Regions from separate parts of the Brevibacillus nitrificans genome, predicted to be linked through region 2. Evidence: riboswitches for the same ligand, from Rfam matches in the RefSeq annotation. Region 2 holds a riboswitch; each other region holds the start of a gene.
What was found. Region 2 has a riboswitch for cyclic di-AMP ahead of EDM59_RS04560 (CAP domain-containing protein). Riboswitches for the same ligand answer to the same signal wherever they lie in the genome.
Positions count from the first base shown of each region.

Region 1: linked by a shared signal. The riboswitch ahead of EDM59_RS13555 (APC family permease) and the one ahead of EDM59_RS04560 (CAP domain-containing protein) in region 2 are both predicted to bind cyclic di-AMP.
Region 3: linked by a shared signal. The riboswitch ahead of EDM59_RS06855 (CAP domain-containing protein) and the one ahead of EDM59_RS04560 (CAP domain-containing protein) in region 2 are both predicted to bind cyclic di-AMP.

Region 1 is NZ_RHHU01000009.1:38,523-43,810, forward strand. Features, by position in the region: gene EDM59_RS13545 (winged helix-turn-helix transcriptional regulator) at 48-404, opposite strand; gene EDM59_RS13550 (NAD(P)H-dependent oxidoreductase) at 656-1,195, shown strand; cyclic di-AMP (ydaO/yuaA leader) riboswitch at 1,343-1,501, shown strand; gene EDM59_RS13555 (APC family permease) at 1,690-3,507, shown strand; gene EDM59_RS13560 (LrgB family protein) at 3,557-4,225, opposite strand; gene EDM59_RS13565 (CidA/LrgA family protein) at 4,222-4,593, opposite strand; gene cidR (cidABC operon transcriptional activator CidR) at 4,704-5,288, shown strand, end outside.
Region 2 is NZ_RHHU01000003.1:539,876-545,163, reverse strand. Features, by position in the region: gene EDM59_RS04575 (aminoglycoside phosphotransferase family protein) at 1-726, opposite strand, end outside; gene EDM59_RS04570 (cold-shock protein) at 841-1,044, opposite strand; gene EDM59_RS04565 (rhodanese-like domain-containing protein) at 1,488-1,832, shown strand; cyclic di-AMP (ydaO/yuaA leader) riboswitch at 1,987-2,141, shown strand; gene EDM59_RS04560 (CAP domain-containing protein) at 2,149-2,850, shown strand; gene EDM59_RS30960 (hypothetical protein) at 2,903-3,061, opposite strand; gene EDM59_RS04555 (homoserine dehydrogenase) at 3,107-4,129, opposite strand; gene def (peptide deformylase) at 4,157-4,681, opposite strand; gene EDM59_RS04545 (aminotransferase class I/II-fold pyridoxal phosphate-dependent enzyme) at 4,862-5,288, shown strand, end outside.
Region 3 is NZ_RHHU01000003.1:1,075,868-1,081,155, forward strand. Features, by position in the region: gene EDM59_RS06830 (TetR/AcrR family transcriptional regulator) at 1-15, shown strand, start outside; gene EDM59_RS06835 (threonine aldolase family protein) at 111-1,145, opposite strand; gene EDM59_RS06840 (MarR family winged helix-turn-helix transcriptional regulator) at 1,132-1,590, opposite strand; gene EDM59_RS06845 (CdaR family protein) at 1,870-2,172, shown strand; gene EDM59_RS31740 (helix-turn-helix domain-containing protein) at 2,333-2,494, shown strand; cyclic di-AMP (ydaO/yuaA leader) riboswitch at 2,648-2,802, shown strand; gene EDM59_RS06855 (CAP domain-containing protein) at 2,810-3,442, shown strand; gene EDM59_RS06860 (nitroreductase family protein) at 3,635-4,270, opposite strand; gene EDM59_RS06865 (MDR family MFS transporter) at 4,458-5,288, opposite strand, start outside.

The sequences.
Region 1 (5,288 bases), on a different contig from region 2:
TTCTTTTGAGGACTCTTTTTTGTTTCTCTTCTCGCCCCATCAAAGCCTCATCCCGAATGCTGATCATTTTGCTCCATGTAGGCCAAGTGCCGAAACCCCCACCCGCACATATCGCCCAAGACGGAGCTCAGCGTTTTTCCGTGCTCAGACAAGTAATACTCCACTTTGGGCGGGATCTCTTGATAGGGGCGGCGTACGATGAGACCGTCCTGCTCGAGCTCACGCAGCTGATTGGTCAGCATGCCCTGCGTGATATTTGGAAGCATGCGCCGCAGCTCTCCAAATCGCTTGGTGCCATCGTGCAGGAGGATGAATAAGATGAGCGGCTTCCACTTGCCGCCGATGACCTGAAGCGTGGCGAGAATTCCTTGTGTCCGTGTAGGATCGCGAAGTTCTTCTTGCACGTTTTTCCCTCCCTTCCTCATGCTCCATGTGCTCTTCGTTACTTTACCAGAGTATCCTGCTTTCTGACAGTACGCTGTTATTTCGTACCTAGTACGGTTTTTCATACTGTCTGCCCACAACCGAGCTGTCATCCATGGTACGGTTTTCAGGACGTAGTCTGAAGAAAAAGCGTACTTTTCAATCCTCCCTCTCTTTCGAATAATGGGGGATGTAATCCCGAGACGAAGCAACGAAAGAAAGGGTGTTCTTTGTGAAAATCATGGTGATAGCTGCGCATCCACGGCTCGCTGAATCTCGCGCCAATCGGGCGCTGTTGAGTGAATGGAAGAAGAATGGACAAGTGTTGGTCCGCGATCTGTATCAGGAGTATCCCGATTACCAGATTGATGTTCAGCGGGAGCAAGAGCTGCTGCTCGAATTTGAGAGGATTGTCTTTCAGTTCCCATTTTACTGGTACAGCTGCCCACCGCTTTTAAAGAAGTGGTTCGATGAAGTGCTTGTGTACGGCTGGGCATTTGGGCCAGAGGGCGTTCATCTGAAAGGGAAAGAATTTCTGGTCGCCACGACAGCAGGGGGGACGGAAAAGTCGTATCGTTCTGGTGGAGATAACTTTTACACGATCAGCGAGCTGCTTCGTCCTATTGAACGAACCTTGACGAAATGCAACGGAACGTTCCTGCCTGCCTTTGTCGTGTATGATGCCAATCAAGCTACAGACGAGATCCTCGCGCAAGAAGCGAAGCGTTGCGCGGAACACGTACAAACGTCCTTGAATGTTCTCTCACACTAAGGGACAAAAGGACCTTGGGGGATGTCCTTGAAGCAGATCAAACTGCTTATGGGGGCATCTTTTTCACGATCAAAAATGAAGAGAATTAGATCTTTACAAGCGCTTCGTACGGGAGTATTATTTGTTTCGTGATAAAGACAAATGGAAATAACCGATTCGCTGAGTCCCATTTTTGAATGGGAGCGGGGGAACCAAACGTGGCGGGACTTGTCGTGCCACATGGGGTGAATCTCGAAGATTTCGAGTAGGGTGACTCTTACACCCGAATCCGTCAGCTAACTCCGTAAGCGTACCAAGAGAGGCAACATTTACTTTGTGTATAAATGACATAGCCTAACTTTGCTATGCCCTGAAAGCCAAGTGAGTTTCCTTCTCGTTTGGCTTCTTTTTTGTTCTTTTTTTCGGGAAAAAGGAGGGGATTTAGGAAATATCTGAGGGGAAGCTGTCTACATCAAGAGGAGAAACTATCTGAAAAAGTATGTGAGGAGATCAACATGATAATGGGGTTGAAACGACTTTTAATCGGGAGACCGATGAAGTCAAACGCACTGGGTGAAGAAAAGCTCTCGAAGGTCAAGGCATTAGCCGTTTTGTCATCTGATGCGTTATCTTCTGTAGCCTATGGTACCGAGCAAATTCTGCTTGTGTTAGTTACGCTCGGAGCTGCTGCGCTATGGTATTCCATTCCGATCTCCATTGCGGTCGTAGGACTTTTAACCATTCTAATTTTATCTTACCGCCAGACGATCTTTGCTTATACAACAGGCGGCGGAGCGTATATCGTTGCCAAAGACAACTTTGGCACGTCGACCGGACTGGTGGCTGGCGGCTCGCTGCTCGTCGATTACATTTTGACCGTAGCCGTGAGTACCTCGGCTTCGACAGACGCGATTACTTCAGCGTTTCCGGTATTGCATGATCATCGTGTTCTGATTGCGTTGCTCATGATCATCTCCGTAACGATCCTGAACCTGAGGGGGATCACCGAGTCAGCGACGATTCTGATGTATCCGGTCTATTTGTTTGTCGTCGCGATTTTTCTCTTGATTTTGGGCGGTGCTTATCAATGGATGACGGGCAACGTCCAAGTACATGCACCTGTCTACGGCGCTGCGGTCCCGGGAATTACGCTCTTTCTGCTGCTGCGGGCATTCAGCTCAGGCTGTTCAGCTTTGACCGGCGTAGAAGCGGTATCCAATGCGATTCCCAACTTCCGAAGTCCGGCTCCGAAAAATGCAGCCCTGACCTTGATCATGATGGGGCTGATTCTCGGTGTGATGTTTATGGGCATCAGCTTGCTGGCTTACGTCTTTGGCATCGCTCCCAGCCCGAAGGAAACGGTCGTTTCGCAAATCGCATCCGCTGTCTTTGGCAGAGGGATCCTGTATTATTTTATCCAGGCTGTTACGGCTCTTATCCTGTTCCTGGCAGCGAATACTGCTTTTGCAGCCTTTCCCCTGCTCGCCTTTATGCTGGCCAAAGACCGGTTTATGCCAAACATGTTCATGGTCCGAGGGGATCGGCTCGGCTTCTCCAACGGGATCATTTTTCTCGGCATTCTGTCCGCGATTTTAGTGATATCGTTTGGCGGAGAAACGGAGAATCTGATTCCGCTGTATGCGCTCGGGGTCTTCATCCCATTTACGTTGTCGCAAGCCGGCATGATGAAGCGGTGGGTGACGAAAAAGCCTGCCGGATGGTTGGTTCCTTTTCTCATCAATACGATTGGGATGCTGACTACGCTGACGATCTGCCTGATCTTCCTGATCACGAAATTTTCCCAAGTCTGGACGATCTTCATTTTTCTACCGATCGTGATTTTTATCTTCCGCAAAATCAACGGTCACTATCAGGACTTGGCAAGCGAGCTGAGACTGGACATCACGACCGACAAGCCTCAGGCAAAAGGCAGCGTCATCGTGATTCCGGTGGCGGGTATTTCGCAGGTCGTGAAAAATACCATCAGCTACGCGCAGTCCCTGTCTGATGACATCGTGGCCGTCTACGTGGGCTTCAGCGACGAGGACATCAAAAAGATGGAGGAAAAATGGGAGCTGTGGAATCCAGGAGTACGCCTGATCGTTCTGCGCTCTCATTATCGAAGTATCATCAAGCCGCTGTTCAAGTTCATCGATACCGTGGAGTGGAAGAAAGCCGATACGGATCATGTGACGGTCATGATCCCGCAGTTCATCACAAAGCGTTGGTGGCATAATCTGCTGCATAACCAGACCAGCTTTTTCTTGCGGGCGTATTTGTTTGCCCGGCAGGATGTGAAGATCGCGACCGTACCGTATCGTTTGAAAAAATAGGCAGAAATTGAAAAGAGGCAGTCCCTGCGAAAGGGATTGCCTTTTTCGTTTATACAACGATCGTCGTGACGAGCTGTGTAACCAATGCAGCCAGGATCATGGAAATACTGGAAACCGTTCCCGTCAATGAGCCGATTTCAAAGGCTTTGGACGTCCCTGCCCCATGTGCGCTCGTACCCAGAAGAACTCCGCGGGCGATGTCATCCTGAATGCGCAGATAGGAAATGATGTACGGACCGATCACCGAGCCGAGCAGCCCTGTAATCAGGACGAGGACAGCTGTGATGGAAGGCACTCCGCCGATCATTTCGGAAACATTCATGGCGATCGGTGTAGTGATGGACCGCGGGATCAGACTGAACATGACCTGTTTGTCTACATGCATCAGCAAGGCCAGCAAGGCAGAAGAGACGACAGCGACTGCAGAGCCTGCTGTGACGCTCACTACGATTTGTGAAGCGTGTTTTTTCAACAACGGAAAATGCTTGTAGAGCGGTACTGCGAATGCGATGGTAGCAGGCTGCAGCATGTACGCCAGCCATTTTCCACCTGCGTTATAGGCTTCGTATGCCGTATGAGTGCCGAGGATCAGAAAGACCAGTGCAACAGGCGTGAACAGCAAAGGTGAAAACAACAGAATCGGTTTGTAGCGATAGAGCCTTTTGGCAATCAGATAAAGAACGATAGTGACGAAGAAGCCCAAGATACCGCCGATCATGATTGTGATTGCTCCTTCCGTTTGGCAATGCGCTGTGCCAAAAGACCGCTTGCGGCCATGACGATGGCTGTGCCAATCGCGATGACGATAAAGATTTGAAAGCCTTCATGGAGCATCAGATTTTGGTACGAAATAATTCCTACAGATGGCGGGATGAAAAACAGCAGCAGCTCTGCCAACAGAAAGCTCGCTCCGGCGTCAATCCACTCCAGGCGAATCCACTTCAGCTGCAGCAGGAAAAACACCAGAAACATGCCGATGATACTGCCAGGAATCGCGATGTCGAGCCATTCCACTAGAATGTTCATCAGTATGGAAACGATCACGAAAAATCCAGTTTGTGCCATAATTTTGAGCCATTTTCTCAAGATGTCCCTCTCCCTCTAGGAAAAGTGTACATCGTCCTAAACTATAGGTAAAATGCATATATAGAATTATTCGCATTCACGATATCTATCGTTCAGCGGAGGGGTGTCAGGTGGATATCCGTCATTTGCAATATTTTTTGGAAGTGGCTCGTCACAACAGCTTTACGAAAGCAGCACAAGCCTTGTATATCACCCAGCCGACGATCAGCAAGATGGTCCGAAATCTGGAAGAGGAGATCGGTGTTGAGCTGTTCGAGCGGGTTGGGAAGCGGGTCTCTCTGACCGACGCCGGGTGGGTTCTGTTCTCGCAGGCGGAAGTGATGGTCAAATCGTTCGAAAACATGACGGTTCATATTAACGAGCTGATGGATCTGAAAAGAGGCCGCCTGCGGATCGGACTTCCGCCGATGGTCGGAGCGAGCTTTTTCCCTCAGCTGATCGGACAGTTTTGCGATCAGTATCCAGGGATTCGTCTGGAGCTGTTTGAAGCGGGTTCCCATAAGGTAGAGGCGGATGTGGACGCAGGCATTCTCGATTGCGGAGTGATTCTGCTGCCGGCGAAAGAGGACGTCTTTGACTACTATTCGTTCGTGAACGAAAACATCATGCTGGTTGTGCATCCGTCTCATCCTTTTGCGGATCGGTCCGAGGTGCCGTTCAGCGATTTGGAGGGAGAGCGGTTCCTGCTTTTTCAA
Region 2 (5,288 bases):
ATCGATTTGGCCGATACTAAAGGGAGTGCTGATTTCCTGCGAAAAAAACGCAAGCTTGGTGAAGTCGTGAACGGGATCGCCCCAGTCGAAGCGATTGAAATCAATGGCTCCTGCGTAATGTCTACCCGCCACAATCAGATTTCCCACATGAAAGTCATCATGCAGAAAAACACTTGGTGTACCCCTAAGCGCTGCAGCATGTGTATCAATAAAACCCAGGATGCGATCTGCATTCGCGATGGAATGACCACACGCAAGATACGCCTCCACATAACGAGAGTGCTTTTGTTCGTAGCAGCGCTGGTACCAGTCTGTGATCTCGGATGGAGCAGCTATCGTATGCATGAGAGCCAGCTGCCTGCCTGCTTCTTTCCCGATCAGATACTGCTCCTCTGCGGTCAAATTTCCAAGAGCATCTTTTGCATCCTCACCTGCCACATAAGACAACACCATAAAACAGATAGCGAACTCCTCTACGAAACCAAGTTCAATTGGTCGTGAGGCTTTGACACCTTTTCTCGCTTGCAGAGTTTGCAATACTTGAAACTCGGCTTTCTTTTGCTCCCATTGCTCACGATCCGCCACTCGCAGCACTCGCTGTTCGCCGTCAGACAAAATCACATGGAATTTTCGATCTGTAGAAAAGCCTTTGAGGATCGGCTCGATATGAATGGTATTTTGAAGCGAAGAAGCGGTACGAATCAAGTGATCCAGCCATAACTCCACGTGCCTTCCCCCCTTTTCTTCATAGGGTTCGATTATACGCGGAATTAGAAAGAAATGGTAGTGGGGGAAAAAGAAAAAACTGCCCGCGAACGGACAGTTTTTTTAGAAGGAGACTTACAGTTTAACTACGTTCTCAGCTTGTGGACCACGGTTGCCTTGAACGATGTTGAATTGAACGCGTTGACCTTCATCCAAAGTTTTGAAACCTTCGCCTTGGATCGCGCTGAAGTGAACGAATACATCGTCTCCGCCTTCTACTTGAATGAATCCGAAACCTTTTTCTGCATTAAACCATTTTACTGTTCCGTTCGTTTGCATTTAAAAAAACCTCCAAAAAAGTCAATTTTGAATATGCTAGTCATATTTACCGAAGCAAATAAAGCTCACATATCATGAAGAAATATCAATAGTCTTTCTATTGAATGGATATGCCTTCATGATATGTGAATTCCTACTTACTTCTTGCATAATATGCTTGTATTTGTAGTACGGAACTCAAAATCTAGTAAGGTACATCTTTTGAAAACCTAAAACAACGAAAGCCCTTCCTCTCTTTCATCCTTGCGGCTCCGATGACCGCGCCAGTGTGAATCGGGCATTCAAAAAAACGTAAGGGATCCTCTATCTGCGCACGTGGATATTACGATCGGATTTTCAAGTAGCAAACTTATTCTACCATGCCTGTCCAGTAAAAGCAACAGCTCACTGTGCCATGCCATATTCTTATGTATCTGATACAATTGGTGTAAGGAGTGATACGATTGAATAAACCTACCATAAACAAACGTGAATTCGAACAGCTGCAGCATGAAAACGCGAAGCTAATTATTCTGGATGTTCGAGATGTCGAAAAGTATCAATCAGGCAGCCTCCACGTGCCGGGGATCGCTACCAAGAACGTGCCTTACATACATATGAAGGAACAGGATCAAGCTTTGCCTGAAGAAACAGCGCAAGCCTGCGCAGACGCTACGATCATCACCTTATGTACATCAGGAAACAAAGCACAAAAAGCGGCTGCTCTTTTAAGGGAGAAAGGATATCGTGCATCGGCTCTGGAAGGCGGCTTAACGGCTTGGCATGCAGATGGAATGCAATCAGAATAAACAAGTGGAGACACCCTCTTTTTCGCTGAGAGGGTGTTTTTCTTTCATCGCCTCTTCCTATAGCTATCACGGGTGTTTATAGCCATTTCCAATAGACACTACCAAATATTACTCCTATCTTTCTCTCGCAAAGGTCTGTTATTCTGGGTCATGCCAAATCAAACAGCCGAAACTTCCTCTCGAATGGAAGTGCGGGGGATCTTTTTTTGCAGATGAGAGATCTGCATGGGGTGAATCGCCAAAGTGCGTAGGGTTGTTTCCTCAACCCGAATCCGTCAACTAACCTCGTAGGCCAAAAAAAGGAGACGATGTGAATATGAAACGCCTCGGAACTATTGCAATCGCAACTTTGGGATTGGGATTTGCCCTCTCCGGCTTTTCTAACACAGCTTCTGCCGCTGAAGCAACGAATTGCCCACTGAAAACGGCAGCCCCTATTCAAATGCCACAACAGGCTCAGTGGTTTTCATATATGCCGCAAATGAAGTTCGCGCCGCAGTTTGGTTATCAACAGCCTGTACAAACACAACAACCTGTACAAGCACCTGCGAAGCAGCCCGTTCCACAACAACCTGTTCAGCAAGCACCGGTGCAACAGACTCCTGTAGCAGCGGAGCAGCCAGCAAAAAAAGCGGAGCAGCAAGTACAAGCTTCTGAAGTGGTGAAGCAGGTCGCGGATCTGGTTAACCAGGAGCGCGCAAAAGCGGGTCTGAAGCCTGTAGAAATGGATGCTTCCCTGAACAACGTCGCACAGGCAAAAGCGGCTGATATGTCCAACAACAACTATTTCGACCATACGAGCCCAACGTACGGTTCTCCATTTGACATGATGAAGCAGTTTGGTGTTTCTTTTATGACTGCTGGTGAGAATATCGCTATGGGTCAACGCACAGCTGAAGAAGTCATGAACCAATGGATGAACAGTGAAGGCCACCGTCAAAACATCATGAACCCATCGTTCACGAAAATCGGCGTTGGCTACATCAACGGTTACTGGGTACAAGAATTTATCGGATAATGAAAAAAGCGAAAGCCGAGTCACTCTTCACAGGGTGCTCGGCTTTCTTTCGTTATGTTTGTTGTTGGTCTTCTGTGCTTTGCGTCTGTTTCGGCATATAGCTGGAGTCTTGCCCTTCCAGCAGCGCTACGTCTTTTTGGTGCATTTTTTGCTTGGTCGGATAGGCAGATACTTGTTGCATTTCAGCGCTCACATCGTTTTGTTGAGTCAAGCTGCTATCCCCTTCCTCATCAGACCGTTGTAGTGGAATACCCGCTTAGTATGCGCGCTGGCCCCTTATGATATGCTCCAGATCCTTTAAAGCGGCGGCAGCGGCGGCAACCGGATCGGACTTACCTCCGATAACGAGAAGCTCCCCCATCACATCCGTCTCCACGCGAACCGCTTTCGTGGTACCTTTAACCGTTGCAAATGGATGTGCAGCGTCCACTGCCTGAAGTTCTACCGCAGCCTTTATGCCTTGCGGTGTTTTCTGAATGGAACCGATCAATTTCGGCGTCAAGCCCGCTGCTTTCCATGCGGCAATCTGCTCGTCCGTTACCTCACGAACACTTGCCCGCGAAACGTCACTCAGCTTTACCTGCGCATCAAATGCAGCGTTGGCAAGAATCGTTACCTTGCAAGCTGTATCCCAGCCATCGATATCAAAGGATGGGTCCGGCTCGGCAATTCCCATCTGCTGTGCGCGTAAAATGGCTTCTTCGCTCGTAATGCCTTCTTCCATCATTTTCGTCAGAACAAAATTGGTTGTGCCTGTGAAGACGCCTTCGATCCCAAGTATTTGGCAGCCAGCGAAATTGTACTGCAGCAAATCGATTGTCGGAAGTGCCGCTGCTGTAGCGCCACTGATCTTGAGGTGGACGCCTTTTTGTTTCGCTAATGCCGACAAACCCGCAAAGTCTACAACCAACGCCCCTTTGGATACGGCGATCGCATGCATCCCTTGCTCGAGCGCCTGCTTTATGTAGATGAGCCCGGGTCCGCCTGTTTTTAGATCGGACGGGCCGGTTTCGATGAGGATATCCGCGTGACTAGACGCGAGGAATTCATATCCTGAGAAGGTGGTGTCCACTCTTTTCCCAGAAGCTCCCCACTCGAGCAACGCTTCCTCTCCCAAACCATTCGCATCATAAAGAGCGCTGGTTGAGCGGGCGGCACCAACCAAACGCACATCGGCATCGTACTTCTCCCGATAATACCCTTGCCTTTGTGCAAGCAGCCTTGCCGCCTGTTTGCCCACAGTACCAAAGCCTGTAATCACTACATTCCACTGTTTCATGCGTTCCCCATCCTGCCTGCAATTCGCTTATCGAACCACACGTCTTTGCTGCATGAGAATCGGATTGGCGTCTTGCGGTTTTAATTTTTTCCCCGTTTTTGCAGAGTACAGCTCATTTACATAATCAATGAACAAAATGCCTTCCAGGTGATCCATCTCATGCTGAAAGCAGCGTGCCGTAAATCCTTCTGCCTCGAGCGTAACGGTTTCGCCTTTGCGGTTCAGGGTCTGGACTTTGACGTATGTGGCCCGCTTGACGATGCCAACGACTCCTGGAATCGACAGACAAGCTTCCGGCCCCTCTTCCTCCCCGTCCATTTCAAGCATGACCGGATTGATCAGTTCGATCAGTCCGTCGCCGCAGTCCATCACAATCAGTTTCTTGGCGATCCCGATTTGGATGGCAGACAGACCTGCCCTTCCTTTGTCAGCATATATGGTTTGCGCCATGTCATTCAGTATCTTTTCCGTATTTGCATTGACGGACGAAACTGCTTTCGACCGTTCCCGCAAAATGGGGTCACCCAAGCGAACAATGAGCCGCTCAGCCATATAAAATCCCTCCCGTGCCATTCTGTTACGATTTCAACGTAGCAAAGCCTTTTTCATCTGTCAAAGGAAATCCGTACAAATATCAGAAAAATCGTCCCCCTTCTAGATGACAAATGGATGCATATGCGCTATCTTTATTGGTAAACGATACAGATGTTTTACTTGAAGAGGGAGGCTACCATGCACGCATTAGCAGCACAGCTGAATGCAACCATTCAGCGTGATAATCCACATGTTTACGAAATGTTGTCCCATTTAGCCAAGCTGATCTATTTCCCAAAAGAGGGAATCCTCAGCCAATCTGCCGAGGCAAAAGCGAAAGCGAAGAAATACAATGCAACCATCGGGATCGCATTGGAGAACGGACAACCCATGCATTTGAAAGTGATCCAAGATACACTGTCCGCTTACCAGCCGAAAGACATTTACGAATACGCCCCACCAGCTGGGAAGCCTGAGCTGCGTGCCGCCTGGCGCAAAAAAATGATCGAGGAACAGCCTTCTCTGGCGAACCAATCCTTCAGCAACCCTATCGTAACCAACGCTCTGACTCATGGACTTAGCATCGTTGCTGACTTGTTTGCAGATGTAGGCGACAGCGTGATCA
Region 3 (5,288 bases), 540 kb from region 2:
ATTTACAAAAAATGAAGAGACTAAATCAAAACAAGGCAGAAGTAGCTTTGGACATAAGATAACGTCCTCTTCTACTTTGCTGCCTTGTTTTGATGCTACGGACTCGTTTTTTACAACGCCCGAATATCCTCGATCAACGTCTCTACATTTTCCCTTTTCGTAGCCCAGCTGGTGCAGAATCTCACAACACTATGCGTCTCATCCGCTTTTTCCCAATGAGAGAACGAATATTTTTTGCCCAATTCCTTGCAGATCTCGTCGGGCAAAATCGGGAACTGCTGATTCGTTGTCGAGTCGTAGCGGAACGAAAAGCCTTTTTCCGCAAATGCAGCTCGAATCATCATCGCCAATTGGACCGCATGACGGGAAATGTCAAAATACAGGCCATCTTCAAACAGAGTTTCAAACTGGATCCCCAGCAGTCTTCCCTTCGCCAGCATGCCACCTCTTTGCTTGATCATATACCGAAAATCCTTTTTCAGGGCATCGTTCATCATAACGACTGCTTCCCCAAACAGCGCACCTACTTTTGTTCCACCAATATAAAAGACATCGCAGAGTCTTGCCACATCAGCCAGTGTCAAATCGCACTCCTCAGAAACGAGACCGTATCCGAGCCTAGCGCCATCTAGAAACAATGGCAACCCGTTTTCCCGGCAAACCTTACTGATCGCTTCCAATTCCGCTTTCGTGTAGGTCGTTCCATTTTCCGTCGGATGGGATATGTACACCATGCCAGGCTGTACCATATGCTCATGAGTGACGTCGTTCCAGTGGGCATCGTATATTTCTTTGACTTGATGTGCCTGAATTTTTCCATCCTCACTCGGCACGGTGAGAACTTTGTGACCAGTCGCTTCAATGGCCCCTGTCTCGTGCACAGCGATATGGCCCGTAGTGGCACTCACGACACCTTGATGCGGGCGAAGAATGGAGGCGATCACAGTCGTATTGGTCTGCGTTCCTCCCACTAAAAAGTGGACATCGGCATTCGGTGCGTCGCACGCTGTTCGAATGTACGCTCTCGCCTTTTCACAATGCTCATCCGTCCCGTACCCGGATGTCTGCTCTTCATTCGTTTCCCATAGCCGCTCCAAAATCCGCTTGTGTGCACCCTCTGTATAATCATTTTCAAATCGAATCATTCTGCGCCCTCTCCAATCGGTTCATTTTGCTTTGAATAAACAACATCGAAGAACGTACCTCACTGATTTCTGTTGGTGATAGCCCATCTAGCAGCCGCTCGATCTGTTCATCCGATCTTTCGTTCAGCTGTTGAAACAACGCCGCCCCTTTTGGAGTCAGTCGAATCAGGCTCGTCCGGTTGTCCAATGGGGAGCTTTCCTTCTCGAGAAGCCCATCCTTTTGGAGCTTGGAGATGATTCGGCTCATGTAGCTGCGATCCATGTCTAATTTTTCGACCAGCTGATTCGCAATACACGGCTCCATGAAGCCAATCTCCAGGACAACCCGCGCCTCTGTCAACGTATATCCGGTATCCAATACATGCTTGTTTAACACACCAAGAATATTGGTATAGAAGCGATTGAATTGCCGAATATCTGCGATGATGCCTTCATCCAGGCTCATGGTTGGCCTCCTTTAGTGGACATAGTCAACAATTAATCTAGTTGATTTAGTGGACTTTGTCAACATTTCGTTTGTTTGGATGGCAATGTAGGAAAAACGAAAAAACTACTGGGATGAACCAGTAGTTTTCCAAACATTATGATCTTTTTAGAGGCATTATACCCGATCTTCATTGGGTCGGTGCTATTAGGATGCATGATTGTCTCCCTTCCTTTTAAAATCAACACCTATACGTTTGTTTGCTAATGCGAAATCCCTGGATCTTTTGAACCTTATGAAGTGGAAGCCCGGCTGCAACGGCTGCTATCGAAAATCAATCAACGGCTATCCGCCATCAATAAACGGACTTTTGGATTTCACAACAAAATCACGCTGCTTTTTTCCGTGAATGAGGCTGCTGAAATAAAGCATATCACCTCACAGCTGGAAACGATTGTTCGGGAATGGCTGAACACCGATCAACATTTCCTTTACGGTGGTATCGGTGGTACTTACCTCAATGTAGAAGAGATAGCCAAAAGCTATGAGGAAGCCCAGAAGACCATCTCTTTTTTAATCAACCGCACCAATCCGGTCTCATGAGCTACGAAGAGATTGGGATTAATCGCTTTTTCTGCATCAGTCCTCGCAGGACATCGAGAAGTTTTCCGAAGAAATATTCCTTCCCCTGCGCGCGGCCCACATTCAAAGCAGTGATTCGGAGACAACGCTCATGCAGTATGTGGCATGTAACTGATCCGCGATCGATACGGCAAAGAAACTTCATATTCGTATCAATACCCTGTCTCAATGCTTAAAACGCATCGAGGAACGACTAGGTCTTCGATTTGACAGTCAGGAGGACATGCTAAAAATTCAACTGGCTTGCCATCTGAAGAATCATTTGTCTTCCTTCAAGCGCTAAGAGCAAGTTTAACGACTTGTTGATACCGATCTAGTCAGTCGTTTCTTGCAAGGAAGACGTGCGCTCTCGACCCGCGTCCGCATATAACACATGAATCCTACCAAAATTTATGCCTTTCATTCACAGGTGAATCTCTGTTATTCTGGGTCATGCCAAACAAAACAGCCGAAACTTCCTCTCGAATGGAAGTGCGGGGGATCTTCTTTTGCAGATGAGAGATCTGCATGGGGTGAATCGCCATAGTGCGTAGGGTTGTTTCCTCAATCCGAATCCGTCAGCTAACCTCGTAGGCCAAAAAAAGGAGACGATGTGAATATGAAACGCCTTGGTACAATTACGATCGCGACTTTGGGATTGGGATTTGTTCTTTCCGGCTTTTCTAACACAGCTTCTGCCGCGGCCCTTGAACAACAAACTCAATCGTTCCCATATACAGCACAATACGGCTATCAACCCGTGATGCAACAACCTGTTCAACCACAATACGCGACACCTATTCAGCAGCCTGTACAACAGCCGGTTCAACAGCAGCCGGTACCTGCTCCACAACCCGCGAAGCCAGCTAAAAAGCAAGTTGACGCATCCGCTGTCATGAAGCAGGTAGCTGATCTGGTTAACCAGGAGCGGGCTAAAGCAGGCCTGAAGCCAGTGGAGCTGGACGCTTCCCTAAACAAGGTCGCACAAGCAAAAGCGGCTGACATGTCCAGCAACAACTACTTTGACCATACAAGCCCTACGTATGGCTCTCCATTCGATATGATGAAACAATTTGGTGTGTCTTACATGACCGCTGGTGAAAACATCGCGATGGGCCAACAAACTGCTGATGAAGTCATGAACCAATGGATGAACAGTGAAGGCCACCGTCAAAACATCATGAATCCTGCTTTCACCAAAATCGGTGTAGGTTTTGTGAACGGGTACTGGGTTCAAGAATTTATCGGATAATGAAAAGGGATAGAAACGCCGAGTCCTGTAACTAGGGCCCGGCGTTTTTGGTTTTGTTTTTTACCTGGGCAGATAGCGGCTGCATATTCAGCGCAACATTCTGTACTCGGCGGGACTTTCCACGATATTAGTATCCACCCAGCCGCAGCATTCATTCGTTGAAATGCTTTCGCCCTTATGTAAACCTGCTTTTCACTTCACAGTAAATTGGTTATAGCTGACAAACTCTCCAACTGGCTTGCGATAGCCTCGGACTCTTTGGCTCGACATATCTTCCTTGCCTATCGTGATCATCAATGCCGGTACGTACTGCTCTGGGATGCTAAGCAGCTCGCGAATCGCTTCGGGATCAAAGCCAATCATCGGGCAGCTATCCCACCCTTTCTCTTTGGCTGCCAGCATGAACAGCATGGCAGACAGGCTTGCAGATCGTATAGCTTCATCGCGTCTTAACGCCTCGCCCCCTTTTTCATAAAACCGATGGATCGAGGAGACAGTGTCGTCGTATTCCCGCTTATCGATTACCCCCAGCTGGAGAAGCCCCTCATTGATTTTCCCTGCCTGCGTATGTGCCTCTTGATTGCCCAGGACCAGGATCACCGCTGATGCAGTTTTCACTTTATACTGTTTTTGTGCGGCTTCAAAGACTTTGTTCTTCATTTCTGCATCATTGACGATGACATAATGAGTATGCTGTAAGTTGAACGCAGAGGGAGCAAACTTCACGAGCGAAAAGATCTCATCGAGCTCATCTGCCGATATTTCTACATCGGGTATAAATTTTGTTGCGGACCTTCTTTGTTTCACCAGGTTTGTAAATTCACTCATCGGAATAACCCCTCTCGAAATCGTATATCTTAAATTAGAGATTTATGGGGAGAAAAAGTCGCGTCTCACCATTTTATTGGAGAAATATCTCAAATTCAAGATAATTGTATAGTGAAATTTACCAAATGTCAACAAGCATAAAGAAGACCATCCCTTCGGTACGTCAGAGACGGTCTTCTTTCCCTAATCAGTTCGGTGACACTTGCTTCGCGCCTTGTGGCTGCTTCGGTTTGCCTGCGCGCTTCAGGAAAAAGGAAGCAAGCAAAGCGACGATAACCAAAGCAAATGCCAGCAGGAACGCACTTTTCATTCCTGCAATCATCGAGAGCATACGCAGGGTAGATTCATCCTGGCCAGGTGCGGAGTTTTGCAAATATCGATCGGTCCCATTCATCATGACAGTTACCAACAAGGCAGTCCCGACAGCTCCTGCTACCTGCTGCAGCGTCCCAATGATCGCGGTGCCATGTGGATACAGAGGCGGTGGCAGCTCATTGAGTGCATTTGTCATCACGGGCATCATCAGCATGGAAATCCCCAGCATGAGCAGTGTATTGAACAGCATGATCGTGAGGTAAGAGATCGTAACGGTAATAAACGCGAATTGCAGCAAGGTGTGTGCAATCAAAATCAAGCCTACAATCGCCAGCCACTTCGCTCCGAATTTATCGAACAGCCTGCCCGTGATGGGTGACATGATGCCCATGATGATTCCCCCTGGCAGCATCACTAATCCAGCCTCAAACGGACTGTAACCCAAGGCGTTCTGGAGAAAGATCGGCAATAGCATCATCGCAGCGAACATCGCCATCATCACGATAATCATGATTAAGGTAGAGATTCGAAAAATGCGATACTGGAAGGTTCGCAGGTCAAGCAAAGGCTCCGCAATTTTTAACTGCCGAATGGTGAAGAGCACCAGCGATAAGAGACCGACCACAATCGGCAGCAAGACTGAGTAGCCTGCCCATCCTCCATGTCCTTCACTCGCACTGCTAAATCCGTACACAATTCCCCC